DNA from 2 places in the Microbacterium sp. T3-8 genome. Region 1 is predicted to be linked to the other one. Evidence: predicted binding sites of a transcription regulator. Region 1 holds the regulator's gene; the other holds the start of a gene.
The links. Region 1 encodes HrcA, which represses chaperone genes, less so after heat shock. Its sites were predicted from a motif close to TTNGCACTCGNNNNNNNCGAGTGCNAA; they were not measured.
Positions count from the first base shown of each region.

Region 1 (14,784 bases):
CGGGATGCGTCAACGCGGTCCGGGGCAGTATTTGATGCACTTGATGGGCCAAGGACCCGCACCGCCCCCACCTCCGCCGTCACCGGGATGCGTGATGTCGACGACAGCACCTGCGGGGATCGCCGACCCCAGGGTGAGCATCAAAGCCGCCGCGACCCCGACGATCGAGTTCCGGACAGTCGTCTTCTTGTCTTTCAGCATGAGCGCCCTCCTTTGGACTCCGTCTGTGCGTGTGCGAGAAATTAATCCGAATGCGCAGCCTCGTCCAGGGGGGTTGCGCAGTGCGGATTCCCTGGGTAGACGCGTGTGGGGGCCGGCGATCTCTCGCCGACCCCCACACTATGGGTGAGTGCTAGATCACTTCTCCCAGCCCACGTTCTCGACGGGCAGGAGCCCGAAGAGGTCGAGACCCGTGTAGGTCTCGGGGGTGAGGTTGGCGAGTCCCTTGGTCACCGTGCGGATCTCGGGGCCGGAGTACAGCGGCAGGATGCCCCACGTCTCCTTGATGACCTCGGTCTCGACCTTGGTGCCCTCGGCGATCTGCTCCTCCGCGGTGGGGAGGTCCGCGACGCCCGCGATCTTCTCGTCGAGCTCCGGGGTGCCGGTGGCCGACAGGTTCAGGCCGCTGTCGGAGCAGTAGACCTGGCAGAAGTACGCGAACCCGTAGGGGTCGCTCGACGAGAAGCCCATGAGGATGATGTCCCAGTCCTTCGTCGTCACCGTCGTCGAGAACTCCGACGTCGGACGCACGTCGACCGTGACCTCGACGCCGATCGCCTTGAGCTGCGCCTGGATGACCTTTCCGCGCGTCTCGACGATCGGGTCGTCACCGAACACCGGGAGGTTGACGGCGAGTCGCACGCCGTCCTTCTCACGGATGCCGTCGCTACCCGCGACCCAGCCCGCCTCGTCGAGAAGGCCGTTCGCCTCGTCGTCGTCGAACTTCCAGCCGGCCTCGCTGAGCGAGTCGACGAAACCGTCCTGGAACGGGAAGAGGATGAGCGAGCCGGCCGGCTCCTCGGTGTAGCCCAGGCCGTTCCAGACGACCTCCTTGAGCTGCTCACGGTCGATCGCCTTCATGATCGCCTCGCGCACCTTGATGTCGGCGAGCTGCGGGCGCTCGGCGTTCAGCTGCATGAGGTTGGTGGCGGTGCGCTGGGCCTTGTAGGTGACGACGTCATCCATGTCGGCGACCTGCGCGAGGCGGTCGGACGTGCCGGTCGACGCCATGTTGATCTCGCCGGCCTTGAACGCGTTGATCTCGGCGGTGTCGTCGAGCTGACGGAAGGTGACCTTGTCGAGCAGCGGCTTGTCGCCCCACCAGTTCGGGTTCGGCTCGAAGATGACCGTGCCGCCCTTGGGGTCGAACTCGGTCATCTCATAGGGGCCTGCACCCCAGTCGGGGTTCGCCTCGTTGAGGTAGCCCTCGTTGAAGAGCTCCGGGGTGTTGATGTTCGGGTTGACGAGGTGCCAGAACAGGCCGTTCGTCCAGGGGTAGACCTGGGTGAACGTCACGACGGCCTGGCGGTCGTCGGTGCCCTGCTCGACGCTCTCGATCAGCGAGTAACCGTCGGTGGAGTTGGGGACGTAGCCCTCATCCGTCGACCGCAGCGCCTTCCAGGTCTGCTCGTAGGCGGTCCAGTCGATCGGCGTCCCGTCGTTCCAGACGGCGTCGGGATTGATCGTGTAGGTGACGACGGTCTTGTCGTCCACGACCTCGGTGGTCCAGTCGGTCAGGTAGTTCGGGTTGGCGTATGCCTCGCCCTCCGGCGTCATGAGGATCGTCTGAGGGTTGTACCACTCCCAGAGCGTCGCGGTGTCGACCGTGGCGTCGGAGTGGTTGGCGTTCATCTGCGGGGTGATCTCACCGATGGGGAAGGTGACCTCGCCGCCCTCCTGCAGATTCTCGCGGGGCTGCGGGTTGTAGTCCGCGCCCGTGACGGTTTCGGCTTCGCCGCCGTTGTCGGTGCTACCGCCGTCGTCGCCCGATGCGCAACCGCTCATGACGAGTGCGAGGGCGCCGCTGAGGGCGAGAGCGCCCAGCAGCTTCTGATGCCTTTTCATGGTTTGGTGCTCCTTCTTGTGCCGTGTCGGCCTGTGGGGATGGGGAGAGGTTAAGCCTGTCGTGCGTCCAGGTCGATTAATCGTTGTTAACCGTTACCGGAAGTGGCACGCGTTCATGTGCGCGGACGACGCACCCGTCAATGCGGGCACCTCGCCCTCGCACCGCGCCTGCTGCTCCGGCGCGAGCGTCGGGTAGAGGGGGCACCGGCTGACGAACGAGCAGCCGCGCACCTCCTCGGTCGGGCTGGGGAGATCGCCCGAGAGGACGATCCGCTCGCGAGCGCGCTCGATGTCGGGATCGGGAACGGGGATCGCCGACAGCAGTGCCTGCGTGTACGGATGCTGCGGATCGTCGAACACGCTGTCGACGTCGCCCTCCTCGACGAAGGCGCCGAGGTACATCACCGCGACGCGATCGGCGATGTGGCGGACGACGGCGAGGTCGTGCGCCACGAAGAGGTAGGAGATCCCGAGCTTCACCTTGAGCTCGTCGAGAAGGTTGATCACGCCGGCCTGGATCGACACGTCGAGCGCCGAGACGGGCTCGTCGAGCACGATGATCTTGGGGTTGGTGGCGAGGGCGCGGGCGATTCCGATGCGCTGTCGCTGTCCACCCGAGAAGGCTCCGGGGAACCGATCCGAGTGCGCCGGATCGAGACCGACGAGATCCATGAGCTCGTCGACGCGGTTGTCGGCCTCGTCTCCCTTGACGCCGATGGCGTGCAGCGGTTCGGCGATGATGTCGGCGACGGTCATGCGCGGGTCGAGGGCGCCCATCGGGTCTTGGAACACGATCTGGATGTCGCGCCGCAGGTGGCGCTCCTCGGCGCCGCGCTTGACGTCGGAGACGCTCTTGCCGCCGATGCGGATGTCGCCGTTCTCCTGCGGCACGAAGTCCATGATCTGCAGGAGGGTCGTGGACTTACCGCTGCCGGACTCCCCGACGATCGCCATCGTCTCACCCTTGCGCACGTCGAAGGTGACGCCCTTGACCGCGTGGACCGAACCCACGCGGCGCTTGACGAAGGCGCCCTTGAGTAGCGGGAACGTCTTGGTGAGATTGGTGACCTCGAGTGCGATCGGGCGTTCCTCCCGCGGGGTGCGGGTCAGCGCGCTCTCCGGGATCGGCGGCACGGGGTAGACGGGCAGCCCACCGAGCATGCCGCCGTCGTCGATCTCGTGCGATCGGATGCACGCGGCGCGATGCTCGCTGGAAGTGCTGGTCGGCACCGGGAGCAGTTCGGGCTCCGACGCGCGGCACGCGTCGATCGCGATCGGGCATCGGGCCGCGAACGGGCAGGCGTCCGGAAGGTCGATCAGCAGTGGGGGATTGCCGTGGATCGGGATGAGCGGTACCTTCTCGGCGGCGTCGACCCGGGGCATCGCGCCGAGGAGGCCGATCGAGTACGGCATCCGCGTGTGGTGGAAGAGCTCGCGCACCGGCGCCTGCTCGACGGCGCGTCCCGCGTACATGACGAGGACGTCGTCGGCCGTCTTGGCGACGACCCCCATATCGTGGGTGATGAGGATCACCGCGGCGCCGGTCTCGCGCTGCGCCGTGCCGAGCAGGTCGAGGATCTGCGCCTGGATCGTGACGTCGAGGGCGGTCGTGGGCTCGTCGGCGATGATCAGTTTGGGGTTGTTCGCCATGGCTATGGCGATGACCACGCGCTGGCGCATACCGCCCGAGAACTCGTGCGGGAACGCCTTCAGGCGCCGCTCCGGATTCGGGATGCCGACGAGACGGAGGAGCTCGATCGCGCGGGCCTGGGCCTCTTTCTTGCCCATGCTCTTGTGCACGGTGAGCGCTTCGACCAGCTGATCGCCGATCGTGAAGACGGGCGTCAGAGACGTGAGCGGATCCTGGAAGACCATCGACAGGCCGTTCCCACGGATCATCGACAGCTGGGCATCCGTCTTGCCGATCAGTTCCTGGCCGTCGAAGACGATCGATCCTTCGACCTTCGCGTTCTCGGTCAGCAGGCCCATGATCGCCAGCGAGGTGACGGACTTGCCCGAGCCGGACTCGCCCACGATGCTCAGCGTGCGGCCGGCTTCGAGGTCGAACGAGATGCCGCGCACCGCGTCGACGCGACCGGCCTCCGAGGGAAAACTGACGCGCAGGTCGCGGACGGAGAGGATGGGAGCGGTCATGCGCGGCCTCCCGCGGCAGAGGTCGGGTCGAGGGCATCGCGCAGACCGTCGGCGATCAGAGCCATCGAGATGGTGAGGAGGGTGAGCGCGGCCGCGGGGAAGTAGAACAGCCAGGGTGCGCTCGTGATGGTCGCCGAGCCGGAGCCGATGAGCGAGCCGAGAGACACGTCCGGCGCCTTCACACCGAAGCCGAGGAACGACAGGCTGGTCTCGGTCTGCACCGCGCCGACCACGCCGAGCGTGAAGTTGATGACCAGCAGCGATCCGATGTTGGGGAGCATGTGGCGCAGCACGATCCGGAATCCGGGCACGCCCATGTACTTCGCGGCGGAGATGTATTCGCGTTCGCGCAGGGAGAGGGAGAGCGTCCAGATCACGCGGGCGGGGAAGAACCAGTTGATCGCGATCATGATGACCGCGATGATCCGCCAATCGCCGCCGGCGCTGTTCGAGATCATCGCGAGGATGAGGAACGTCGGCACGACCATGAGGAAGTGGATGACGACGAGCACTCCGCGCTCGAACACGCCACCGAAGTACGCGGCTGCCGCGCCGATGAGCGCGGAGAGCACGGTCGTTCCGATCGACACGGCCAGGGCGATCATGAGCGACCGCTGCAGGCCGACGACGACCTGGGCGTAGAGGTCGTTGCCCGCGCCGTTCGTACCGAACCAGTGCTCGGCCGACGGGGGCTTCGTCAGTGCGAGGAAGTCCAGTTCGATGTGGTCGTACTGCTGGAAGAGGGGGCCGATGAGGGCGAACAGCACGATGATGACGAAGATCACCGCGCCCGCGACGGCACCGCGGTTGCGCAGGAAGCGGCGACCGTAGAGTTCGAACTTCGACATCCGCTTGCGCGGTGTGCGCACCGGGGTCGCCGGCGGGTCGTCGCCGTGGCGGAGGGGATCGGAGAGGTCTGCGATGCTCATGGTTCAGCTCACCCGCACTCGTGGATCGAGGATGACCACGGCGATGTCCGAGAGGACGGCGCCGATCGCGGTCATCACTGCGCCGAAGGCCGCGACGGCGACGACGCCGTGGATGTCGTTCGTCGCGATGGTCTGTGTGAAGTACTTGCCCATGCCGTTCCAGCCGAAGATCGATTCGGTCAGGACGGCGCCGGTGAAGACCGCCGGGATGGAGAAGGCCACCTGGGTCGTCACGGGGATCAGCGAGGTGCGCAGCGCGTGGCGGCGGATCGCCTGGGACTTGGTCAACCCCTTGGCGCGCGCGGTGCGCACGTAGTCGGCGTTGATGTTGTCGAGCAGCAGCGAGCGCTGCAGGAAGTGGATGCCGGCGTAGCTGACGAGGATCAGCGCGATCGTCGGGAGTATCAGATGTTGCAGCGCATCGATGAGCACGGGGAAGAACCCGCTCACCCCCGGACTCGCTGCGCCCGTGACGAAGAAGATCCGCGTCCCGGTCGCGCTGTTCGCCTGGATCGCGAGCAGCACGATTCCCAGCGACGCGACGACGATCGGGATGTTCATCGTGATGATCGAGGTCGCCTGGCCGATCCGGTCGGCGAGCTTGTACTGGCGGGAGGCGGTGTAGACGCCGAGCGCGATGCCGATCACGGTGAACAGGATGGTGGCCCCGAGGACGAGTTCGGCGCTGACCCAGACCCGGTACGCGACCTGGTCGTTCACCGAGTCGCCCGTGGGGCTGAGCCCCCAGTTCCAGTGGAAGAGGATGTTGCTGAACCACGTCCACCAGCGCTCGAGGAGGGGGACCGTGTCGTCGAGGTTGCGGGGGCGGAGCAGCGCTTCGATCTGCTCCTCGTTGAGAGGGGGGCGGCGCCCGACGTAGTTGCTGCGCGGGTCCAGATAGAGCCAGGCGAGGAAGTACGTGAGGTTCGTCGCCACGACGATCATGAGCAGCCAGCCCAGTGCTCGACGCAGCAGGTACTTGATCAAGGTCGGTATCTCTCTCTTCACCAGAGCCGAACGGGATCACCGTTGCGGATCCGATCAATGTGCTTCACTCCGGACGCGCCTCTTCGCACGTTCCGGTATACCAAAAAGATGTTACGGGGTCGTTTCCTCCGTGGAACTCGGTTCCACGCCGGAGACCTGGGCGACGTTACCACCGGATCGGCGGAATCGGGCATTAGGCCTCCCTCACCGTAGAATCGACGCAACATGTCCCCACGCGCTCTCACTCCGCTTCAGCCTGCCGCGACGCCCGCGACGCAGATCCGAAATTTCTGCATCATCGCGCACATCGATCACGGCAAGTCGACCCTCGCCGACCGCATGCTGCAGATCACCGGTGTCGTCTCCGACCGAGACATGCGCGCTCAGTACCTGGACCGCATGGACATCGAGCGTGAGCGCGGCATCACGATCAAGAGCCAGGCCGTGCGCATGCCCTGGGAGATCGAGGGCGAGACGTTCGCGCTCAACATGATCGACACCCCGGGCCACGTCGACTTCACGTACGAGGTCTCACGCTCGCTGGCCGCGTGCGAGGGAGCGATCCTGCTCGTCGACGCGGCGCAGGGCATCGAGGCGCAGACCCTCGCGAACCTCTACCTCGCGCTCGAGAACGATCTGCACATCATCCCGGTGCTGAACAAGATCGACCTCCCGGCCGCCGACCCCGACAAGTACGCCAAGGAGCTCGCTTCGCTCATCGGCGGCAAGCCGGAAGACGTCCTCCGCGTCTCCGGCAAGACCGGCGTGGGCGTCGAGGCGCTGCTCGATCGACTCGTCAAGGAGATCCCCGCTCCGGTGGGTGACGCGGATGCTCCGGCGCGCGCGATGATCTTCGACTCGGTCTACGACGCCTACCGCGGCGTGGTCACTTACGTCCGCATGGTCGACGGCAGTCTGTCGCCGCGCGAGCGCATCCAGATGATGTCGACCGGTGCGAACCACGAGGCGCTCGAAGTCGGCGTGTCGAGCCCCGAGCCGATCCCGACCAAGGGCCTCGGCGTCGGCGAGGTGGGGTACCTCATCACGGGCGTGAAGGATGTGCGACTGTCGAAGGTCGGCGACACCGTCACGTCGGCACGCAAGCCCGCGACCGACGCGCTGTCCGGATACACCGACCCCAAGCCGATGGTCTTCTCGGGCATCTATCCCATCGACGGCAGCGACTACGCCGAACTCCGCGAAGCCCTCGACAAGCTCAAGCTCTCGGATGCCTCCCTGCAGTACGAGCCGGAGACGTCGGTGGCTCTCGGTTTCGGTTTCCGCTGCGGCTTCCTCGGCCTGCTGCACCTCGAGATCATCACCGAGCGGCTCTCACGCGAGTTCGGACTCGACCTCATCACCACGGCGCCGAGCGTGATCTACGAGGTGCTGACCTCCGACACCGGCGAGACCGTGACGGTCACGAACCCGAGTGAGTACCCCGACGGCCGCATCGGCTCCGTGTCGGAACCGATCGTCAAGACCGCGATCCTGCTCCCGAAGGACTACGTCGGCACGGTCATGGAGCTCTGCCAGTCGCGTCGCGGCTCGCTGCTCGGCATGGAGTACTTCTCGGAGGAGCGCGTCGAGCTGCGCTACATGATGCCGCTCGGCGAGATCGTCTTCGACTTCTTCGACCAGCTCAAGTCCAAGACGCAGGGCTATGCCTCGCTCGACTACGAGCCCGCGGGGCAGCAGGAGGCCGACCTCGTGAAGGTCGACATCCTGCTCCAGGGCGAGAAGGTCGACGCATTCAGCTCGATCGTCCACCGCGACAAGGCCTACGCCTACGGCACCATGATGGCCGAGCGTCTGCGCAAGCTCATCCCTCGCCAGCAGTTCGAGGTGCCGATCCAGGCGGCGATCGGTGCACGCATCATCGCTCGCGAGACGATCCGCGCCATCCGCAAGGACGTGCTCGCCAAGTGCTACGGCGGTGACATCACCCGCAAGCGCAAGCTCCTCGAGAAGCAGAAGGAGGGCAAGAAGCGCATGAAGATGGTCGGCCGCGTCGAGGTCCCCCAGGAGGCGTTCATCGCCGCGCTGTCGGGCGACGTCGAGGGCAAGGACAAGAAGTAGTGAGCCCGCTCCCGCCGTACACGCGCGGGATGACGCGGCATCCGATCGTCGACGTGCCGGCGGGGATGCACCTGTCCGAGCGCAGCATCGCGGTCGCTCCGGAGGCTCAGGATGCCGTGCGCACGCTGATCCGCTCCTGGGAGTTCAAGCGGCGGGCGGGTTTCGACGGCCCGGCGTCCGCGCCGGTCGCGAACGCCGAGGGCGTGCTGGCCAAGCGTGTGCTCGGTATCCGATTCTCCGAACCGATCCGGGTGGTGTGGGCGGATGAGCGGGGTTTCGGGTACGAGACGCGCCCGGGTCATCCGATCTACGGAGAGGAATCGTTCGTGCTCGACGACGGCGTGTTCACCGCCCGTTCGATCTCGCGCCCCGCGACCCTCGTGTGGTGGTTGCTGTCGCCCGCGCTGAGGCTGATCCAGCGCCGCACCCACGCGCGGTACACCCGAATCGTCGCCGCCGAGGCGCGCGAGTGGGGTGTTCGTCCAGGCAACCGCCAGTAGGCTGGATCTCATGCGGCGCGGGAACTTCCGAGACGACACGGTGGACTATGCGGCCGTGGGTGCCACCCACGCGCCCGATCTGATGCAGTACCCGCCGGAGCGCAGCTTCCCGGCGGAGGAGTCCTGGCGGATCGGCTCCGGAGCGGAGCGGTTCCAGACCGCCGGCGAAGCTCTGCTGTCGTGGACGGCGCAGCGCGCGGCCGGCCTCGCGATCGAAGACGTGCGCCCCGCCCCCGGCCCGGCGTACGCGGGCGTGAGCTTCGATGCCGAGGGCAACCCGATCGCCCCCAGCAAGCGCGACGTCGAGCCCCGTTACGATGCCGAAGGGACTCCGTTCGTGGGCCCGGGCATGACGCTGCGCGTGCGCGGTCGTCTGTCGGGCATGCGCGCGGATGCCGAGTTGCGTGTGATCTCGGTCACCGAGGAGGCTCGACGCATCGGTTTCGTGCTCGGCACGGTCGGCGGCTCGGTCGTCAGCGGCGAGGAGTCCTTCGACGTCGACTGGCGCGAGGACAACGACGAGGTCTGGTTCACGGTGCGCGCGTTCGACGCCCCCAACTCCCTGCTCTACCGCACGGTGCCGCCGCTCGTGAAGCGTCGCCGTCGCGAGCTCTTCGCCCGCTATCTCCGGGCGATCTCCCCGCTCTACGCGACCCCCCTCTGATGGCGGGGCCCCTTCCTCTCGGCGATCCCGCACCGTCCGACGGCCGCCTGCCGGCCGATCTGCCGATCGATCCCTCGGTTCCCTTCTCGGCGTACCTCCACATCCCGTTCTGCCGCGTGCGGTGCGGATACTGCGACTTCAACACCTACACCTCGAGCGAACTGCGCGGCGCCCGTCAGGAGGACTACGCCTCCACGCTGCTCGCCGAGATCGATCTCGCGCGAAACGTGCTCGACGAGGCGGGTGCGCTGCGCCCGATGGACACGGTCTTCTTCGGCGGGGGAACACCCACGCTGCTCCCCGCCGGCGATCTCGCGCTGATGCTCGGCGCCGCGGTCTCGGCCTTCGGCCTCGCCGAGGGCGCGGAGGTCACGGTCGAGGCCAACCCCGACACCGTCACGCCGGAGGTCGCCCGCACGCTCGCGGATGCCGGCGTGACGCGTCTCTCGATCGGCATGCAGTCGGCGGTGCCGCACGTGCTCGCCGCGCTCGACCGCACGCACGACCCCGACAACGTGCGCACGGCCGTCGCCGCGGCGAAGGAAGCCGGGCTCGCGGTCAGCGTCGATCTGATCTACGGCGCGCCGGGCGAGTCCCTCGCCGACTGGGAGGCGTCGCTGGATGCGGCCCTCGAACTCGACTCCGACCACATCTCGGCGTACGCGCTCATCATCGAGGACGGCACGAAGCTCGCCCGCCAGATCCGGCGTGGCGAGGTGCCGACGCCCGACGACGATCTGCAGGCCGACATGTACGAGCTGGCCGATCGCCGCCTCGCCGCGGCGGGCTTCGAGTGGTACGAGGTGAGCAACTGGGCCCGCAGCGACGCGCAGCGCTCGCGTCACAATCTCGCCTACTGGCGGGGGAGCGACTGGTGGGGCTTCGGGCCGGGGGCGCACAGCCACGTCGCCGGACTCCGCTGGTGGAACGTCAAGCATCCGGCGGCGTACGCGCAGCGGCTGTCGGCATCCGATTCTCCGGCGGCCGGCACCGAGCGTCCGGACGAGGGCGCACGGATGCTCGAACGGGTGCTGCTGCAGAGCCGCCTCGTCGAGGGCATCGCGGTGGCCGACCTGCCGGCCGGCAATCGCGCGAACGTCGCGGGTCTCATCGCCGACGGCCTCGTCGACGCCCGCGCCGCGGTGCAGGGTCGGGTGCAGTTGACGCTGCGCGGACGGCTCCTGGCCGATGCCGTCGTGCGCGAGCTCACCGACTGACGCGGGAGCGAAGCGGTCAGCTCCGGGTCGGGAGCAGATCCATTCCGGCGGTGCGCCGCTGGGGGAGCGTGCCGCTCGTCGTGTCGAACACCCGTGTCGTGCGGTCGGCGCCGTACGCCGCCCAGCCGGGCGAACCTGTCGTGACGAACGAGATCCAGGCGGCGTGCATCTCGTCGGCGAGAGCCTGGGGTGCATCGGCGCCCGCGAGGCGCTGCGCCTCGGCATCCGCCAGACGGTCGAAGACGAATCCGAGCTCGAGAGCGTGTGCGGCACGCAGGTCGCGCACCGGGCTCGGCCATGCGAACTCGTAGACGAAGGTGAGCGCGGGGCGGGCGCGCGCCGCGCGCGAGAGTGGCGCGCGCAGCATCACGTCGGTCGCCAACTGTCCGAAGATCTCGCCGGTGGAGGCCTTCGGGAACGCCTTCCGGTACTCCGATGCGGCTCGGCGCGGGATTCCCAGGGCCAGACGCGCGATGAAGAGCTTGAGCGGGCGGATCTCGGCGAGAGTCTCGGGTGTGAACCAGAGCCGGTACTCATCGGTGTTGCTGCCGATGAGCAGCGGGGTGTCGATGGTCGGCAGGACCTCGTGAGGCGAGCGCGGAAGGCTGTCCGGATCGATCGCGAATTGGAACCCCGGCGCTCCGCCCAGCGGCGACGAGCCCGCGGACTGCGCGCGACGCGCCTCGAGCAGCTTCTCGGGAGGGACGGACGCGAACGACGCACGATCGGCGCGGATGCCGAGCCGCTTCGCGAGAACCGCGGTCACCCGCCCCGCCTTCTGCGGCGGTTGCGCCTCCAACGGACCGGACTCGATGATCGCGCGCGCGACGAGGGTGCGGGAGTCGTCGCGCGCGAGAAGGCCCGCGACGATCGCGCCTCCAGCCGATTCCCCCATGAGGGTGATGCGTGCGGGGTCGCCGCCGAACGCGCCGATCTCGCGATGCACCCACTCGAGAGCCGCGGCCGCGTCCCGGAGGCCGAGATTGCGCGGGGCGTCGTCGAGCACCGAGAAACCCTCCGAACCGAGGCGGTAGTTGATCGACACGAAGACGATCCCTGCGGCGGCGAAGCCGGCCCCGTCGTAGAGCGGAAGCGCCGCGGTGCCGCGCTCGAGCGCTCCGCCGTGGATCCACAGCAGCACCGGGGCGCGCTCGGCATCCGTCGGCGCCCAGACGTTGGCGGTCAGGATGTCGTCACCGTCGATCCTGACCGATCCGAGCAGCTCGCCGATCGCGCCGGGATACGGCGACTGCGGGGCCGTGGGCCCGAAGGCCGTGGCGGGACGCACGCCGGTCCACGGAGTCGCCGGCCGCGGTTCCCGGAACCGGTTCTCGCCGAAGGGAGGGGCGGCGTAGGGGATGCCGAGGAACCGCGATACCCCGCCCTCGCTCGATCCCTCGACGATTCCGGTGGACAGCTCGGCGGTGGGGGCGGTCATGGTCGTCATCCTAGGGCGGAGCCCCGACCTCCGACGAGACGAGCCGCGGGCGGGGTAGGATTGGCACTCTGAACGTCCGAGTGCCAACGGAAGGGAAGGGCGATGGTCACAGAGCGAGGACTCCAGGTTCTCCGCGCGATCGTGCAGGACTACGTCGAGACCCACGAACCCGTCGGCAGCCGTTCCATCGTGGACCGCCACTCCTTCGGGGTCTCCGCAGCCACGATCCGCAACGACATGGCGCTCCTCGAGGACGAGGAGCTCATCACCGCGCCGCACACCTCGTCGGGCCGCGTGCCCACCGACAAGGGGTACCGCGTCTTCGTCAATCATCTCGCCCAGCTGCGCCCGCTCTCGTCCGCTCAGCGAACGGCGATCGAGTCGTTCCTGGCGGCGCCGAGCGATCTCGACGACCTGATGGTGCGCACCGTGCGCGTGCTGACGCAGCTGACGGGTCAGGTCGCGCTCGCGCAGTACCCGTCGTTCGCCCGTGCGCACCTCACCCACATCGAACTCGTGCCGCTCGCCCCGACCCGCATGCTCGTCGTGCTCGTCACCGACGCCGGCGGCGTCTCGCAGCGGATGGCCCCGTTGCCGATCGAGATCGACGACGGTGATGCGATCATGCTCCGCGCGCGGCTCTCCGCCCTGCTCACGGGGCAGGCGGTCAGTGACGCGGCCGACCGTCTGCAGACGCTGCTGGCGGCGCCCGAGGCCGCTCCCGGCGATGCCGCGCTGCGGGCTCTCGCCACCGTGATCGTCGACGAGCTGGGTACGTTCCGTCAGGAGCGCCTGGTGATGGCGGGGGCCGCGACGCTCGCGCGTCGCGAGCAGGACTTCCGCGGAAGCATCCATCCGCTGCTCGAGGCGATCGAGGAGCAGGTGACGCTCCTGCGGCTCATGAGCGAGATGGTCACCGACGAGCACGGCCTCGCGGCCAGCATCGGCACCGAGAACGCCCCGTTCGGGCTGGGCGAGGCGTCGATCGTCGCGAGCAACTACGCCGCCCCCAGCGGCACGGCGCGGGTCGGCGTGATGGGCCCGACGCGCATGGACTATCCGAGCAATCTCGCGGCGGCGCGGGCCGTGGCCCGCTACCTGACGCGGATGCTCGACGAAGACGAGACGAGCCGCTGAGCGGCCGTCGACGAAGAACAACGCAGAAAGGCGATCGTGGCGGACCACTATGAGGTTCTCGGGGTGTCCCGGGACGCTTCCACCGACGAGATCAAGAAGGCGTATCGGCGCCTCGCGCGTCAGCTGCACCCGGATGTGAATCCGGGTGAGGACGCGGCGGAGAAGTTCAAGCTCGTCACGCACGCGTACGACGTGCTCAGCGACGACGATTCCCGCCGCCGCTACGACATGGGCGGGGGAGACGGCGCGGCCGGGAACTTCGGCGGAGGGTTCGGCGGATTCGGCGACATCTTCGAGACGTTCTTTGGCGCGGGACAGGGGGGAGGGCGTGCGCGCCCGCGTTCCCGCCGCGAACGGGGGCAGGACGCGCTGGTGCGGGTCACCCTCGACCTCGGCGACGTCGTCTTCGGTGCGCACCGCGACATCGAGGTCGACACCGCTGTGCTCTGCGAGACGTGCCAGGGTTCCTGCTGCCAGGAGGGCACGTCGCCCGTCACCTGCGACATCTGCGGCGGCTCCGGACACGTCCAGCGCACGGTGCGCAGCCTGCTCGGCAACGTCGTCACCTCGCAGCCCTGCGGCACGTGCGAGGGCTACGGCACGACCATCCCGTACCCGTGCGGTACCTGCGGCGGTCAGGGGCGCGTGCGCTCTCGTCGTACCGTCTCGCTCGACATCCCCGCCGGCGTCGAGACCGGCCTGCGCCTGCAGCTGCCCGGCTCCGGTGAGGTCGGCAAGGCCGGCGGCCCGAACGGCGACCTGTACGTCGAGGTCACGGTCAACCCGCACGCGGCGTTCAGCCGTGACGGAGACGACCTGCTCGCGACGCTCGAGGTGTCGATGACCGATGCGATCCTCGGCACCGAGACCTCGATCCAGGGCCTCGACGGTGCGGTGGATCTCGAGGTGCGCGCGGGCGTGCAGTCCGGCGACGTGCTCACGATCAAGGGACGCGGCATCACACCGCTGCGCGGTTCGCAGCGGGGCGACCTGCGCGTCGGCGTGCAGGTGGTGACTCCGACCAAGCTCGACTCCGCGCAGCGGGCGCTCATCGAGGACTTCGCGAAGAAGGCGAAGGCTCCGGCGCCCCAGCTGGCGCAGTTCCAGCAGGGTCTCTTCTCCAAGCTCCGCGACCGCTTCCGCACGCACTGAGCCATGGCGCTGCATTTCCTCGTCGAAACGTCGTCGGATGCCGAGCCCGGCGATCTCGTGTCGCTGACCGGTGCCGAGGCGAAGCATGCGGCGGTCGTCCGTCGCCTCCGTGTGGGGGAGCAGGTGACGATCGGTGACGGTCGGGGCATCTGGCTCCAGGGCGTCGCCGAGGAGGTCGCTCCCGCACGAGTGGACGTGCGGATCTCCGATCGGGCCGTGCACTCGTCGCCGACCCCGCGCATCGTTCTCGCGCAGGCGCTCGCGAAGGGTGACCGCGACGAGCTCGCGGTGCAGGCCGCCTGCGAGTTGGGCGTCGACGAGATCGTGCCCTGGCAGGCGAGCCGGAGCGTCTCCCGCTGGGAGGGGCCCAAGGCCGTGAAGGGCCGTGAGCGGTGGGCGACGATCGTTCGCGAGGCCGCCAAACAGGCTCATCGGCCGTGGGTCCCCGAGGTGGCGCCTCCCG
Region 1 is NZ_AP027918.1:2,281,504-2,296,287, reverse strand. It holds gene ACZ5Y9_RS10985 (hypothetical protein) at 10-201, opposite strand; gene ACZ5Y9_RS10980 (ABC transporter family substrate-binding protein) at 358-2,064, opposite strand; gene ACZ5Y9_RS10975 (ABC transporter ATP-binding protein) at 2,158-4,218, opposite strand; gene ACZ5Y9_RS10970 (ABC transporter permease) at 4,215-5,147, opposite strand; gene ACZ5Y9_RS10965 (ABC transporter permease) at 5,151-6,134, opposite strand; gene lepA (translation elongation factor 4) at 6,360-8,213, shown strand; gene ACZ5Y9_RS10955 (DUF1990 family protein) at 8,213-8,713, shown strand; gene ACZ5Y9_RS10950 (DUF1990 family protein) at 8,724-9,377, shown strand; gene hemW (radical SAM family heme chaperone HemW) at 9,377-10,594, shown strand; gene ACZ5Y9_RS10940 (carboxylesterase/lipase family protein) at 10,611-12,032, opposite strand; gene hrcA (heat-inducible transcriptional repressor HrcA) at 12,135-13,169, shown strand; gene dnaJ (molecular chaperone DnaJ) at 13,206-14,321, shown strand; gene ACZ5Y9_RS10925 (16S rRNA (uracil(1498)-N(3))-methyltransferase) at 14,325-14,784, shown strand, end outside.

Region 2 (14,784 bases), 520 kb from region 1:
ACTGGTCCTCGTCGTCCTCGTCGTCGCTGCGCAGATGCGCGATGTGGGCCGCGTGCCGCTGCAGATGGTTCGGCGAGCGGCGCACGAACAGCCAGGCGACGACGAGCAGCGCGAACCAGATCGGCGTCACGAGCAGAGCCGTGAGGGTATCGGGCTGGGTGGTCAGCGCCCACAGGATGAAGACGAAGAACGCCAGCACGACGTAGACCATGAACACTCCGCCCGGCATCCGGAAGGCCGAGGCCGCGGCCTTCTCCGGGCGCCGGCGGCGGTAGACCACATAGCTGAGCAGGAAGATCGTCCACACGAACATGAAGCACACGGCGGAGACCGTCGTCACCATGTCGAAGGCGGTGCCGATGTCCTCGCCCGCGTAGAGCAGCACGACGCCCGAGAGCAGGAGGATGCAGGAGAGGAACAGCGCGTTCTGGGGCACGCGGCGCTTCGACAGGCGACCGAACAGCTTCGGCGCGTCACCGTCCTGCGCGAGCCCGAAGACCATGCGCGAGGTGGAATAGATGCCCGAGTTGGCGCTCGACATCGCCGAGGTCAGCACCACCAGGTTCACGACGGTCGCGGCGATGCCGAGGCCGGCCAGGGCGAACATCGCGATGAAGGGGCTCTCCCCGGCGACGTACTCGGTCCAGGGGGTCACCGCCATCAGCACGATCAGCGCGCCGACGTAGAAGAGCAGGATGCGGATCGGGATGGCGTTGATCGCCTTGGGGAGGTTCCGCTTCGGGTCCTTCGTCTCGGCGGCGGCGGTGCCGACCAGCTCGATCCCGACGAACGCGAAGACCGCGATCTGGAAACCGGCCACGAACCCCATGAACCCGTGCGGGAACATGCCGCCGTGGCTCCAGAGGTTCGCGAACGACGCGGTACCGGCGTCGTGCTCGAAGCCGGTGAAGATCATCACGAGACCGGTGACGATGAGAGCGACGATCGCCACGATCTTGATCAGCGCGAACCAGAACTCCATCTCACCGAATGCGGCGACCGTGGGGAGGTTGAGCGCGAGCAGGATGACGACCACGGCGACACCCGGGATCCACAGCGGGATGCCGGGGATGAGGGTGTTCGTGTACCCGGCGATCGCGATGACATCGGCGACGCCCGTCACCACCCAGCAGAACCAGTACGTCCAGCCCGTGAAGAACCCGGCCCACGGCCCCAACAGGTCGCTGGCGAAGTCGCTGAACGACTTGTACTTGAGGTTCGACAGCAGCAGCTCGCCCATCGCGCGCATCACGAAGAAGAGCATGAACCCGATGATCATGTAGACGAAGATCACCGAGGGACCGGCCACCGAGATCGTCTTGCCGCTGCCCATGAAGAGCCCGGTCCCGATCGCACCGCCGATCGCCAGGAGCTGGATGTGGCGGTTGCTCAGCGCTCGCCGGAGGTGCTGTTCTTCGTCGGTACTCTGCACGGTCACCCGATGCAGAGTAGCCGACGAGAATGGGTCACTCCGAAGCGACACCCCTGCGGCGCAGCGCCAGCGCACCGAGCGCGAGGAGCGCGAGTGCGACGAGCGCGACCGGCCCCGCGGGGAAGTCCGACCCCGTCGTGGCGAGGGCGTCACCGGCATCCGATCCTGCGCCGGATCCCGCTCCGGCACCGCTGTCGCCGCCGTCCGTGCCGTCGCCGCTGCCGCCGTCACCGCTGCCGCCGTCGGCGACCGTGGCGAGCACCGTGACCGCGAGCTCGGCGGCGCCCGAGGCCGCCGTGGCGGTCAGGGTGTGCGCCCCCGGAGCGACGGATGCCGGGGGAACGACGACCGCGCGTGCCGTGCCGTCGGCTCCCGCGGTGAGGGTCGCGAGGCGCACCGGGTCGGAGTTCAGCACGAGCTCGATCTGCTCGCCCTCCGCGAAGCCCGAGACGGTGATCTCGGAGGGCGAGCCGATTCGAAGGGTGCCGCCCGTGACCGCGATCCGCTTCTCGGTGAACGCCGCGCCGAACGACAGTTCGACGGTCTGCGAGGGGAAGAGCTTGAACTCGACGGGGGAGAGGTCCTGCGCCTCGGTGCCGTCGCCGTAGATGTCGACCGTTCCCGAATCGAGCAGCAGGCGCACGGAGGTTCCGTCGGCGAGGTCGCGCACGCCCGCGATGCCCTCGTAGGAGCCGGGCCAGTTCGCGAGTCCGAGGGTGCCGGATGCCGCGACCGGGGCGTCGTCCAGCGAGCCGGACCACCCGAAGAGGGCGAAGCGGCCGGTGTCGTCGGCGCTGCCGGCGACGATCAGGTAGTCACCGGACTCGGCGCGGGCCATGTCGCGGATCGCTCGCCCGCCCAGGTCGAGGAGGATCGGGTCGCCGACGACGGCATCCGCCCCGGCGACGACGTCGGCGATGTCGGCGACGGGCACGATGAGAGCATCCGCGTCATCGCCGACCTCGGGCGAGCGGAAGCCGAGCCACAGCGTCGTGCCGTCCGGCGCGATCGCCGCTCCCTCGATGTTGAGCGAGTCGGGACCCTCGGCCGAGACCCCCGGCTGGGTGGCCGCGAGGAACCCGAAACGGTCGGCGCCCAGGCCGTGCTGGCCTTCGTGATCCCAGGCGACGAGCGCATCGCGCAGCACGTTGCGGTAGCCGACGAACGTGAGCGTCGCGTCCGCGCCGGATCCGGAGATCTGCGTCTGGAGCACGATGTCGCGGTCGAGGCGCACGTTGCCGCTGCGGGTGTTGCCGGTCGATCCGATCCAGAAGACCTGGTCTCCGGCCCGGGCGACGGCCTCGAAGTCGTGGGCTTCACCTGCGCGTTCGAACTCGATGCGATCGCTGAAGTCGAACGCCGCGACGGCTTCTCCGCCCTCTTCCGAGAAGAGGCGGATCGCGTTCGAGTCGTCGTCGGCCGCGAAGAAGTAGCCGTCGCCGGCGTCGATCGCGGCGGAGGCGTCCGACATGCCGAAGTGCCCGCGAGCGCCGTCATCGGCGAAGGCCGGGGCGACGCGGTACGGGAGCTGCGAGATCGCGGTGCGTCCGTCGTCGGTGCGTAGATGCACGGTGAGCACGGCGGCGCCGGTGGCCGCGGGTGTCGCCGCGAGCCGGAACGATCCGTCGTCGGCGACGTCGAGGCGGATCGCCTCGTCGGGCACGACCGCGGGGTTGCTGCTGGTCACGGTCGCCGTGACGGCCTCGCCGGCGGCATCGGCGATCACGCCGGTGGCTGCGGGGTTGGTGTCCTGCCCGAGCACGGCGGCGAGGGCGCTGCCGGCGCCGCCGGGAACGCGCACGTCCCACGACAGGGTCGGCTTCGCGAGGATGGGGCCCACCGCATCCGTGCCCGGCTCGAACCCGGGCGCGAAGGCGACACCGCGGAACGCGGTCTGGGGCGCCGCCGTCGCGAGCACATCGGTCTGCGCGGTGAACGCGGAGTCGTCACCGGAATCGAGGATCCGCACGATCTCGTTGCCCTGGTTGAGCCCGCGCACGGCGTACAGCACCGAATCGTCGCCGGCCGGGCGTGCCTCGAGGCCCCAGAAGTCGCCCGGCAGGGTGTCGACCCAGGTCCAGGTGGCACCGGTCCGGCGGTACTTCGCGATGCCCTCGTTCGCCCCCTCCGTGTAGCCGACGTACAGGTGTTCGCCGGCGAAGGCGAAGTCGTGCGCGACGGAGGCCCCGTCCGGGGCCGCGGCCACGAGCGTGAGCGGTGCTCCCGCGGCGGTGGGGATGCCGGTGCCGACCGTGTTCAGCCCCGAGAACCCGCTGCGGTCGCTCGTGAGGTAGAGCTGGCCGTCATGGATGTCGACCACGCGGCCGTTGTTGAGGTTGCTGCTGCCGGAGACGACGGCGGTGGGGGTGGTCCCACTGGCTTCGACCGTGAGGACGCCGCCGGCGGGAGCCGTGGAGTCGCCGCCGTGCCCGCCCGCCCAGTAGCGTGTGCCGTCGACCGTGGCGGTGCCCCGGATGTGACGCAGCGAGAACGCTCCGGCGAGCGTCGTGGCGGTGTCGACGTCGCCCTCCGATCCGATCCGGGCGATCACGCGCAGCGTGTCGGGGGCGGCCGTGTCGTTGAGCGAGCCCGATCCCGGGGCCGCGTCGTATCCGCCGAGCGTCACGTAGCGGTGATCGGCGGACTGCTGCAGTGCCCCCTGCTGGTCGCGGTTCGCCCCGAGGGTGAACGCGTGCTGATCGCCGGCATCCGTCGTCGGCAGCGCGATCGTGCCGCCGAGCTCGCCCTGTCCGTCGAGGAGCTGGATCGCGACCGGAACCGCGTCGTTGCCGGTGGTCGCGCCGTCGCCGACCACCGAGACGGCGAGCTGGTCGGCGGGGGCATCGGCGGCGACGGCGGCCTGCGGGGCGACGATCGCCGCGCTCGCCGCGACGAGCGCGGCGAGGCCGAAGGAGAGGGAGCGGGGGATGGGCACGGCGAGTACCTCCGGTCGGGGGTCGGGTCGATCCGACACAAACGGAAGCGGACGAACGGATGCCGACGCAGGGGTGAACGGCAGGCGAACAGCGCACCGGGAACATGACGGATGTCATCCGCACCGCGTGACATCGCCCTCCGGTGCGGGCCGGGCTCGCGGCGCTTCACTGGGAGCATGAGCCAGCCCCTCGTCGCCCCCGCCGATCGCCCTCCCGCAGACTCCGCGCCCGCCGTCGATCTCACCGGCATCGTCCGACGCTTCGGGCACGGCGCGAATCGGATCGTCGCGGTCGATCACGTCGACCTCCGCATCGAGCGCGGCGATGTGGTCGCTCTGCTCGGCCCGAACGGCGCGGGCAAGACCACCACGATCGACGTGCTCCTCGGACTCTCCGAACCCGACGAGGGCACGGCGCGCGTGCTCGGCACGCATCCGCACCGCGCGGTCACGGCGGGGCGCCTCGCGGCGGTGCTGCAGACCGGCGGACTGCTCTCCGACCTGACCGTGCGCGAGACGATCTCGGTGGTCGCCGGGCTGCACGGCGCTTCCGGTCGCATCGCCGAGGTCATCGATCGCGCCGACCTCACCGCGATCGCGCGTCGCCGCGTCGGCAAATGCTCGGGTGGCGAGAAGCAGCGCGTGAAGTTCGCGCTCGCGCTGCTGCCGGACCCGGACGTGCTGGTGCTCGACGAGCCGACCGCGGGGATGGACGTCACCGCCCGTCGCCGCTTCTGGGAGGCGATGCGGGTGGATGCCGACGCCGGCCGCACGATCGTGTTCGCCACCCACTACCTCGAAGAGGCCGAGCAGTTCGCGCGGCGCACGATCGTCATGAATCACGGACGTGTGGTCGCCGATGGCGCCACCGCCCGCCTGCGCGCGTCACTGGGCGGCCGCATCGTCTCGGCGACGATCCCCGGCGGGATCGCTGCGCTTGCCGCGGAACTCCGCGCCGACGCCTCCGTCGCCGAGGTGTCGACCGACGCCGATCGGCTCACGGTGCGCACCGAGGCATCCGATCTGCTCGCCGGACGGCTGCTGTCGCTCGGTGCCTGCGATCTCGAGATCACCGCTCCCACCCTCGAATCCGCCTTCACCTCGCTCACGGAGGACCCGTCATGACCACGCTCGTCGCCCCCGCGCTGTACCGCACCGAACTCGTGCGGCAGATCCGCAACCCGTACACGCTCGCCTTCACCCTGGCGATGCCGGTGGCCATGTATCTGCTCTTCGGTGCGAGCATGTCGTACGCCTCGCAGAGCGTGGGCCAGGCGAACGTCTCGTTCTACGTGATGGTGTCGATGGGGGCGTACGGCACGGCCACCGCGATGAGCTCGCTGTGCTCGCTCGCCGCCTCCGAGGTCGGACAGGGGTGGGGGCGTCAGCTCGCGCTCACCCCGCTCTCGACCGCGGGATACGCGGTGACCAAGGTGCTCGCCGCGGTGTCGTTCTCGGCGCTCGCCGTGCTCTTCGTGTATGCGGCCGGTCTCGCGACGGGTGCCGAGGCATCCGACACCTGGCGCTGGTTCGCCGCCGCCGGAATCACCCTGGGTCTGGGGCTGATCTACGGCCTGTTCGGACTCGGGGTCGGCCTCGCCTTCAACTCCGACTCGGCGGCCGCTCTCGCCTCGATCTCGATCACCTTCTTCGGCTTCTTCGGCAACGTCTTCATCCCGCTCGACGGCGTGATGCTCGACATCGCGAAGTGGACCCCGATGTACGGCTACGTCGCGCTCGTGCGCTGGCCGGCCACCGACGGCACCCTCGTGGCGGGCGGGGCCGACCCGCTCTGGGCCGTGCTGCTGAACGTCGTCGTCTGGGCCGTGCTGTTCGCCGCGCTCGTGCGTCTCGGCGTGATGCGCTCGCGCAGCCGTCGTTAGGCTGGGCCGATGACCACCGAGGCTGCCGAGACCCCGGCGCACACCGGTCCCTGGGAGCGCTGGGGATGGTTGATGGCCGTCGTCTGGATGGTCTTCCTCGTCTACCCGGTGCTGGCGCTGCTCGCCTCGGATGCCGCGACCGGATGGGTCGTGCTCGGATGGGCGGGACTGGGCGCATTCGCGACCGTGTACGTGGTCGGATTCGTCATCGGGATGCGCTCGTCGTGGGGACGACCGCGCCCGATCGTGCGCACGCTGTTCTGGGTGCAGATCGCGTGCGCGCTCGCGACGATCCCGGCGATCGAGTCGCAGGCGCTGAGCTTCCTCCCGTACCTCATGTCGTACGCCAGCTACGGGCTGCGGGGTGCCTGGCACTGGGTGACGACCCTGGCGGGCATCGCGATCGCGGCGGGGACGATCGTCGCGACGGGGAGGTTCGGCGACCACTTCCAGATCCTCGTCATCGTGCTGCTCATCGCGGTGGTGAACACTGTGAACACCTGGCTGATCGGGCGCTCGGTCGACGCCGACAAGGTGCGGATGGACCTCGCCACCAGCGAAGAGCGCACCTCGATCGCCCGCGACGTGCACGACCTGCTCGGGCACACCCTCACGGCCGTGAAGCTCAAGGCCGAGCTCGCCGAACGCCTCGTCGACCACGACCCCGTGCGCGCCAAGGCCGAACTCGCGCAGATCGTGCACCTCACGGGCGAGGCGATCGCCGGTGTGCGCAGCACCGTCACCGGCATCCGCAGCGTCGCCCTGGCGGAGCAGGTCGATGCGAGCACGGTCGCGCTCGAATCGGCGGGGTTGCACGTCGACGTCGAGGGTGACGCCGCAGCGCTGTCGCCCGCGCAGGCCCTGCCCGCCGGGTGGATCGTGCGGGAGTCGACCACGAACATCCTGCGTCACGCGAAGGCACGGCGGGTGCGGATCACGATGGCCCCCGGCGTGGTGGCGATCGAGGACGACGGTCGCGGCGCACGGGGGCCCGCGGGCAACGGTCTGCGCGGGATGGCCGAACGCGCCGCGGCGGCGGGCGCGGTGCTCGTCGTGGAGGATGCCCCGCTGGGCGGGACGAGAGTGAGTGTGACCTGGTGAGCGATCCGATCCGGCTGCTGCTCGTCGACGATCAGGCTCTCGTGCGGGGAGCGATGGGTGCCCTGCTCGAACTCGAGGACGATCTGACGGTCGTCGCCGAAGCCGCCGACGGTGCCGAAGCGGCGGAGCGAGCGGCGCAGGCGCGGCCCGACGTGTGCCTGATGGACATCCAGATGCCCGGTGTCGACGGGGTGGCCGCGACGCGCGCCGTGCGCGAGGTCAGCCCGTCGACGCGTGTGCTGATCGTGACGACCTTCGCGCGTCCCGGGTATCTGCGCCGGGCTCTGGACGCGGGGGCGAGCGGCTTCATCGCCAAGGACACTCCGGCCGCGCAACTCGCGCACGCGGTCCGGCGGGTGCATCAGGGACTCCGCGTCGTGGATCCCGCGCTCGCCGAGGCCTCGCTGTTCGAGGGCGCCAACCCGCTGAGCGAGCGCGAGCAGCAGGTGTTGCGGTTGTCGGCGGACGGGCGCGCGATCGCGCAGATCGCCGCCGAGGTCTTCCTGTCGGCCGGGACGGTGCGCAACCATCTGTCGTCGGCCATCGGCAAGACGGCGACCGAGAATCGTGCGCAGGCGGCCCGCATCGCCCGCGACAAGGGGTGGATCTAGGACCCGGCTGGATCTGGAACCGGCGGGATCTCGGGGGCGGGTCTCGCGAACAGCTCGGGATCCACGGGCCGCTGCGCGCGGGGCAGTTTCTCGACGACCAGCAGGTACGACTCGGTGACCAACTCGGTCACGAGTCCCGGTTCGAGCGACGGGCCCGGGCGCAGCGAGATCCAGTGCTTCTTGTTCATGTGGTACCCCGGCAGGATGTCGGCGAACGTCTCGCGCAGGGCGACCGCGTCGTCGGGATGCGACTTGACGGTCACCCGACCCGTGCCGTCCAGGGGCAGGAGCAGGAAGACGCGTCCGCGCACCTTGTAGACGTCCCACTCGGGGCCGAACGGGTTGGTCAGCTCGGCGCCGGGGAGTTCTTCGGCGCGTTCGGCCGCCGTGGCGGTGAGGGCATCGGCATCCATCGTCAGAACAGCCGATCCGTTCCCTTGTCGTCGGATCGCGCGGCGACGGCGACGCGATCGTCGAGGGATGCCGCCGCCAGCAGCGCCTCGTCGATGAGCTCGCGATCGCCCTGCGCGGTGAGCCACTCGTGGGCGAACGCGGTCGGGATGAGGACCGGCATGCGGTCGTGCACATCGGCGAGATGGGCGGGCGCGGGGCGCATCACGATCGAGTAGCAGGTGAACCATTCGCCATCGGCGGTGCGGCCGCGCTGCGTGACGGCCGCCATTCCGAACAGGGTGCCCTCGCCCATGCCGAACTCGTGCCACACGCGCTCGGGCTTCTTCATCTCGAACCAGCCGGTCGCCGGCACCAGCGCGCGGGTCTTGAGCGAGCCGGGGCGCTCCTGCAGGCGCTCGGAGCGGGTGTTGATCGAGGGGAATTTCGCGGGTTCGCCGTTCACCAGGAACCCCCACCACGCGGGCTCGAGCGTGGCCTGGCCGTCGGCATCGACGACCACGGGATTGAGGTTGCGGAGGTTCTTGCCGGTCGGGCGCAGGGTCTCACCCGCGTTCTGCTGCGCCCACTGGCGCAGGCCGTCGAGCACGTCGGCGTCGGCCTCGGCCAGCAGCTCGGCGTCGGTGAATCGGGGATCCAGTCCATAGCTCGCGCACATGCCCACAGGCTAGCCCGGGCCACCGACATCCGTCAGGGGGCGGGAGGGGGGATCCGGTACCGTGAAACGAGTGACTCCGACCCGTTCGCTCCCCGCGCCGCTCGCGATCGGCGGTGCCGTGGCGATCGGCGTCATGACCGCGATCCAGGCGCGCATCAACGGCGTCCTCGGCATCCGTCTGGGCGATGGGATCGTCGCCGGTCTCGTCTCCTTCGCCGTCGGTACGGCCGTCCTCGCCGTCATCGTCGCCTCCCTCCCGTCCGGCCGCGCCGGTATGGTCCGGCTCGTCCGCGGAGTACGAGGCAGGACCATCCCGCCGTGGATGCTCCTCGGCGGCGCCTGCGGCGCGCTCACCGTCTCGACGCAGGGGCTCACCGCCGCCGTGCTCGGGGTCTCGCTGTTCACCGTGGGAGTGGTCGCGGGGCAGACCCTGCACGGACTCGTGCTCGACCGGATCGGTTTCGGACCCGCGGGCGTCGTGGCCGTGACGATGGGTCGCGTCGCCGGTGCCGCGCTCGCGCTGGTGGCCGTCGGCGTCTCGCTGGGCGGAGACGTGCTGCGCACCGCCCCGCTGTGGATGCTCGTGCTCCCGTTCGCCGCCGGCGTGGGCATCGCGTGGCAGCAGGCCGTGAACGGACGCCTGGCGCAGCGCGTGTCGTCGCCCATGGTGGCGACCATGACGAGCTTCATCGCCGGCACGGTCGTGCTCGCCGTCGCCGCCGCGATCAGCGTCGTCTCGCAGGGTGCCCCGCACGGACTGCCGGCCGAACCGTGGCTGTACGCGGGCGGTTTCCTCGGCGTCGTCTACATCTTCGTCGGGGCGTTCCTCGTCGCGCACACCGGGGTGCTGCTGCTCGGACTGGGATCGGTGCTGGGGCAGCTCGTCGCCGCGGTCGCGATCGACCTGATCTGGCCCACCGAGGCGGGGCCTGCGACCTGGCAGATCGTCACGATGGTGGTGATCGCCGCAGCATCCGTGCTCGTGGCGGTCGTGCGCCGACGGCGCTGACTACTTGTTCTTCTTCTTCTCGGACTTCTCGTCCTTCGTCGCCCCGTCCGACGGCATTCGCGTCAGCAGCGCGTCGGCATCGACGGGCGTGCGCCGCCCCGGGGACTTCGCCGGCTTGCCGCCGACGTAGAGCCACCCCAGCAGCACCTCGTTCTTCGCCAGTCCGTGCGCCCGCGCGACCGCCTTCGACCGCGTGTATCCGCCGGTGCGCCAGAACACGCCCCACCCGGCTTCGTCGAGCAGCAGGCTCAGCGTGTGCGCGACACCGGAGGCGACCGCCTCCTGCTCCCACACCGGCACCTTGTGGTTCGTGCGATAGCTGCCGACCACCGCGATCAGCAGCGACGCACGCAGCGGCTTGGTCGACGGCTTCTTCTCGCCCTCGGCCTTCGCGATCGCGGCGCCCAGGGCGAGCCGGTCGTCACCGCGCAGCTCGATCAGTCGCCACGGCCGCAGCGACGAATGATCGGCCACGCGCCCGGCGGCGGCGATCAGCGGAAGGAGCTCCTCGCGGGAGGGCGCCTCCTCGGTGACCTTCGACCAGGACTGCCGCGAGCGGACGGCGTCGAGCGCGCTCACGCCTCGGGGGCCTCGGGAGTGAAGTTCATCGCCAGCGAGTTCATGCAGTAGCGGTCGCCGGTCGGGGTGCCGAAGCCGTCGGGGAAGACATGGCCGAGGTGCGATCCGCACGTCGCGCACCGCACTTCGGTGCGGACCATGCCGAGCGAGGTGTCCTCGATGAGCTCGACGGCCTCGGGGCGGATCGACTCGTAGAAGCTCGGCCAGCCGCAGCCGGAGTCGAACTTCGTGCCGCTCTGGAAGAGCTCAGCGCCGCATGCGCCGCAGGTGTAGAGGCCGGCGCGTCCCTCGTCGAGCAGCTCGCCGGTCCAGGCGCGCTCGGTCGCCGCCTGGCGCAGCACGGCGTACTGGTCGTCGCCGAGCTCCTTGCGCCACTCGTCTTCGGTCTTTTCCACGCTGTACGACATGAGTCCTCCTGGGGTCCTCTCCATTCTCCCCTGTCGCGGGGCGCCGGGCTGCGTGCATCCACAATGGAGGGATGACGGATGCTGTTCGCGAGCGCTACGCGCGCTTCGCCGAGAAGGAGGCGCCCGGTCGCAGCGCGCTCTACGCGGAGTGGGCGGCGGGCGTCGCCGGCGACGGCCCGGTGCAGAAAGTGCTCGCGCGGATCCCCGAGAATCGGCGTCAGCCGCCGCTGGTGTTCGCGGTGACCCGGCTTCTCGGAGCAGCGCTCGAGGGATATCCGGTGTGGCGGGACTTCGTGCTCCGGAACGCGGATGCCGTCGTCGCCCAGTGCTCCGCGCGCTCGCTGCAGACCAACGAGCCGCTCCGGCTCGCGGCGCTCCTCCCGGTGCTGTCGGAGATCGACGGACCGATCGCGCTGCTGGAGATCGGGGCATCCGCGGGCCTCTGCCTCTACCCGGATCGTTACTCGTACCGCTTCAGCGGCTCCGATGGCGAGGCGCGGGTGGCGCTCGATCCGCTCGACGGGGTCTCCCCGGTCGTGCTCGCCAGTCGGGTCGACGGGGAGCTTCCGGACCTGCGGCTGCCCGAGATCGTGTGGCGCGCCGGGATCGATCTCGCACCGCTCGATGCCCGCGATGCCGACGATCGTCGGTGGTTGCAGGGGCTCGTGTGGCCGGGGGAGACCGGCCGCGAGCAGCGGATCGCGGCGGCGCTCGACATCGCGGCATCCGATCCGCCGACGCTCGTCGCCGGCGACGCGCTCGAACGCCTCGATGCTCTCGTCGCCCGGGCGCCGGTCGGGGCGACGCTCGTGATCACCACCCCCGGCGTGCTCGTGCACATCCCGCGCGCCGCCAGGTCGGCTCTGGTCGCCCGCATCCGTGAGCTCCCGGCGCGGTGGGTCACGATCGACCCGCCCGGCCTGCTGGACGTCTGGGAGCCGCCGATCGACGTGGAGGCGTGGCCCGGGTTCGCGGTCGCGCTCGACGGGCGGGTGCGTGCGGCGGCCGATCCGCTCGGCGCGTGGTGGGAGTGGCGCGCGGCCGAGCGGCCGCACCCGTCCTAACCTGGGCACATGATCGGTGACCTCACGGAGCGCGACCGCGCGATCCTCGCGCTGGAGACGGTCTGGCCCCGGCACAGCGGGGCCAAGGAGGAGGCGATCCGGGCGCAGCTGGGCATGAGTGCCGCGCGCTACTACCAGCTCCTCGGCCGGCTGATCGAGTCGGATGCCGCCCTCGAGTTCGATCCGATGCTGATCCGTCGGCTGCGGCGTCTGCGCGACGCGCGCGTCGTGCGCCGTTCGGCACGGACGCCCGGTTTCGTGGGCTGACCGCGCTCTCGGATAGCATCGTGGGGTGTCCAAGCCCACCCGTGATCGTTTCGACGACGTCCCCCGCTCATCCGGCCGCGTCGGGGCGCACCGCGCCGAAGCGCCGGGGATGAACGGATGGGTGGTGCTGCTGTGGTCGTTCGTCGCGGCGCTCGTGCTCATCATCGTGGGCATCTTCGGCTCGCTGGTCGTGATGGGGCGGATCGACCTCTTCCCCGAAGCGGTACCGACCGCCGAGCCGACCCCGGTCGAGACGGGTGTGGTCGACACGACGTTCGAGGTGACGATCCTCAACGCGACGCCCGATGAGGGTCTCGACGAGCAGATGCGCGACACCCTGCTCAACGCCGGGTTCGCCACCGTGTACGCGAGCGACAGCGGCAGCCAGGACTTCGAGACCACCACGGTGTACTACGTCGACGAGGCCGATCGTCCGGCCGCACTCGGCGTCGCCGACCTCATCGGGGGAGCGGCGGTCGAGCAGAGCGACTTCTACGCCGACCTCAACGACGGCGAGGCGAAGCAGCTCACGATCGTCGTCGGCCTCGATCGCTCCGCCACGGCGCCCGAGACTTCGGCCGAGACGCCCGCTCCCTGAGACGCGTCGGGCACCCTCCGTCCGCGGCTTGCACTCGCAGGGGTCGAGTGCCAGAATGGCGTTAGCACTCTCACACTCTGAGTGCTAAACCCAACGTCTACGTCCAGGAGGGACGAAAAAACTCATGGCAAAGATCATTGCTTTCGATGAGGAGGCCCGCCGCGGCCTCGAGCGCGGCCTCAACATCCTCGCCGACGCGGTCAAGGTGACCCTCGGCCCGCGCGGTCGCAACGTCGTGCTCGAGAAGAAGTGGGGCGCCCCCACGATCACGAACGACGGTGTGTCCATCGCCAAGGAGATCGAGCTGGACGACCCGTACGAGAAGATCGGCGCGGAGCTCGTCAAGGAGGTCGCCAAGAAGACCGACGACGTCGCCGGTGACGGAACCACCACCGCCACGGTCCTCGCACAGGCCCTGGTCCGCGAGGGACTGCGCAACGTCGCAGCCGGCGCCGACCCGATCTCGCTCAAGCGCGGCATCGAGAAGGCCGTCGCCGCGATCACCGAGGAGCTGCTTTCCAGCGCCAAGGAGATCGAGTCGAAGGAGCAGATCGCCGCCACGGCATCCATCTCCGCCGCAGACCCCGCGATCGGCGAGCTCATCGCCGAGGCGATCGACAAGGTCGGCAAGGAGGGTGTGGTCACCGTCGAGGAGTCGCAGACCTTCGGCACCGAGCTCGAGCTCACCGAGGGCATGCGCTTCGACAAGGGCTACCTGAACCCGTACTTCGTCACGGACCCCGACCGTCAGGAAGCCGTCTTCGAGGACCCCTACATCCTGATCGCGAACCAGAAGGTCTCCAACATCAAGGACCTCCTGCCGATCGTCGACAAGGTGATCCAGGACGGCAAGGAGCTCGTCATCATCGCCGAGGACGTCGAGGGCGAGGCTCTCGCGACTCTCGTGCTCAACAAGCTCAAGGGCATCTTCAAGTCGGTCGCCGTCAAGGCTCCCGGCTTCGGCGACCGTCGCAAGGCGCAGCTGCAGGACATCGCGATCCTCACCGGTGGTCAGGTCATCACCGAAGAGGTCGGCCTGAAGCTCGAGAACGCCACGCTCGACCTGCTGGGTCGTGCCCGCAAGGTCATCGTCACCAAGGACGAGACCACGATCGTCGAGGGTGCCGGTGAGGCCGAGCAGATCGAGGGTCGCGTGACCCAGATCCGTCGCGAGATCGAGAACACCGACAGCGACTACGACCGCGAGAAGCTGCAGGAGCGCCTGGCGAAGCTCGCCGGTGGCGTCGCCGTCATCAAGGCGGGCGCGGCCACCGAGGTCGAGCTCAAGGAGCGCAAGCACCGCATCGAGGACGCCGTCCGCAACGCGAAGGCAGCCGTCGAAGAGGGCATCGTCCCCGGTGGTGGCGTCGCGCTGATCCAGTCGGGCACGAAGGCGCTCAACGGTCTGTCGCTCACGGGTGACGAGGCGACCGGTGCGAACATCGTCCGCGTGGCGATCGAGGCTCCGCTCAAGCAGATCGCACTCAACGCCGGCCTCGAGCCGGGCGTCGTGGCGAACAAGGTCTCCGAGCTCCCCGCGGGCCAGGGCCTCAACGCCGCCACGGGCGAGTACGTCGACATGTTCGGCGCCGGCATCATCGACCCGGCGAAGGTGACGCGCTCCGCGCTGCAGAACGCCGCGTCGATCGCCGCGCTGTTCCTCACCACCGAGGCCGTCGTGGCCGACAAGCCCGAGAAGGCGTCCGCTCCGGTCGGCGACCCGTCGGGTGGCATGGACTTCTGATCCATCGCGCATGACAGAACGCCCCCGGCTTCGGCCGGGGGCGTTCTGCGTTCCTGTGGACGGCGGGGAGGAACCACCGTCCGCA
Region 2 is NZ_AP027918.1:2,796,612-2,811,395, reverse strand. It holds gene ACZ5Y9_RS13460 (hypothetical protein) at 1-1, shown strand, start outside; gene cycA (D-serine/D-alanine/glycine transporter) at 1-1,438, opposite strand, end outside; gene ACZ5Y9_RS13450 (hypothetical protein) at 1,467-4,367, opposite strand; gene ACZ5Y9_RS13445 (ABC transporter ATP-binding protein) at 4,545-5,492, shown strand; gene ACZ5Y9_RS13440 (ABC transporter permease) at 5,489-6,250, shown strand; gene ACZ5Y9_RS13435 (sensor histidine kinase) at 6,260-7,351, shown strand; gene ACZ5Y9_RS13430 (response regulator transcription factor) at 7,348-7,962, shown strand; gene ACZ5Y9_RS13425 (MmcQ/YjbR family DNA-binding protein) at 7,959-8,375, opposite strand; gene ACZ5Y9_RS13420 (SOS response-associated peptidase family protein) at 8,378-9,031, opposite strand; gene ACZ5Y9_RS13415 (DMT family transporter) at 9,165-10,040, shown strand; gene ACZ5Y9_RS13410 (nitroreductase family protein) at 10,041-10,619, opposite strand; gene msrB (peptide-methionine (R)-S-oxide reductase MsrB) at 10,616-11,026, opposite strand; gene ACZ5Y9_RS13400 (DUF2332 domain-containing protein) at 11,098-12,090, shown strand; gene ACZ5Y9_RS13395 (DUF3263 domain-containing protein) at 12,100-12,357, shown strand; gene ACZ5Y9_RS13390 (LytR C-terminal domain-containing protein) at 12,383-12,955, shown strand; gene groL (chaperonin GroEL) at 13,080-14,699, shown strand.
Region 2: a site for HrcA is predicted at 13,017-13,043, ahead of groL (chaperonin GroEL). Genes of this name have one in related genera too.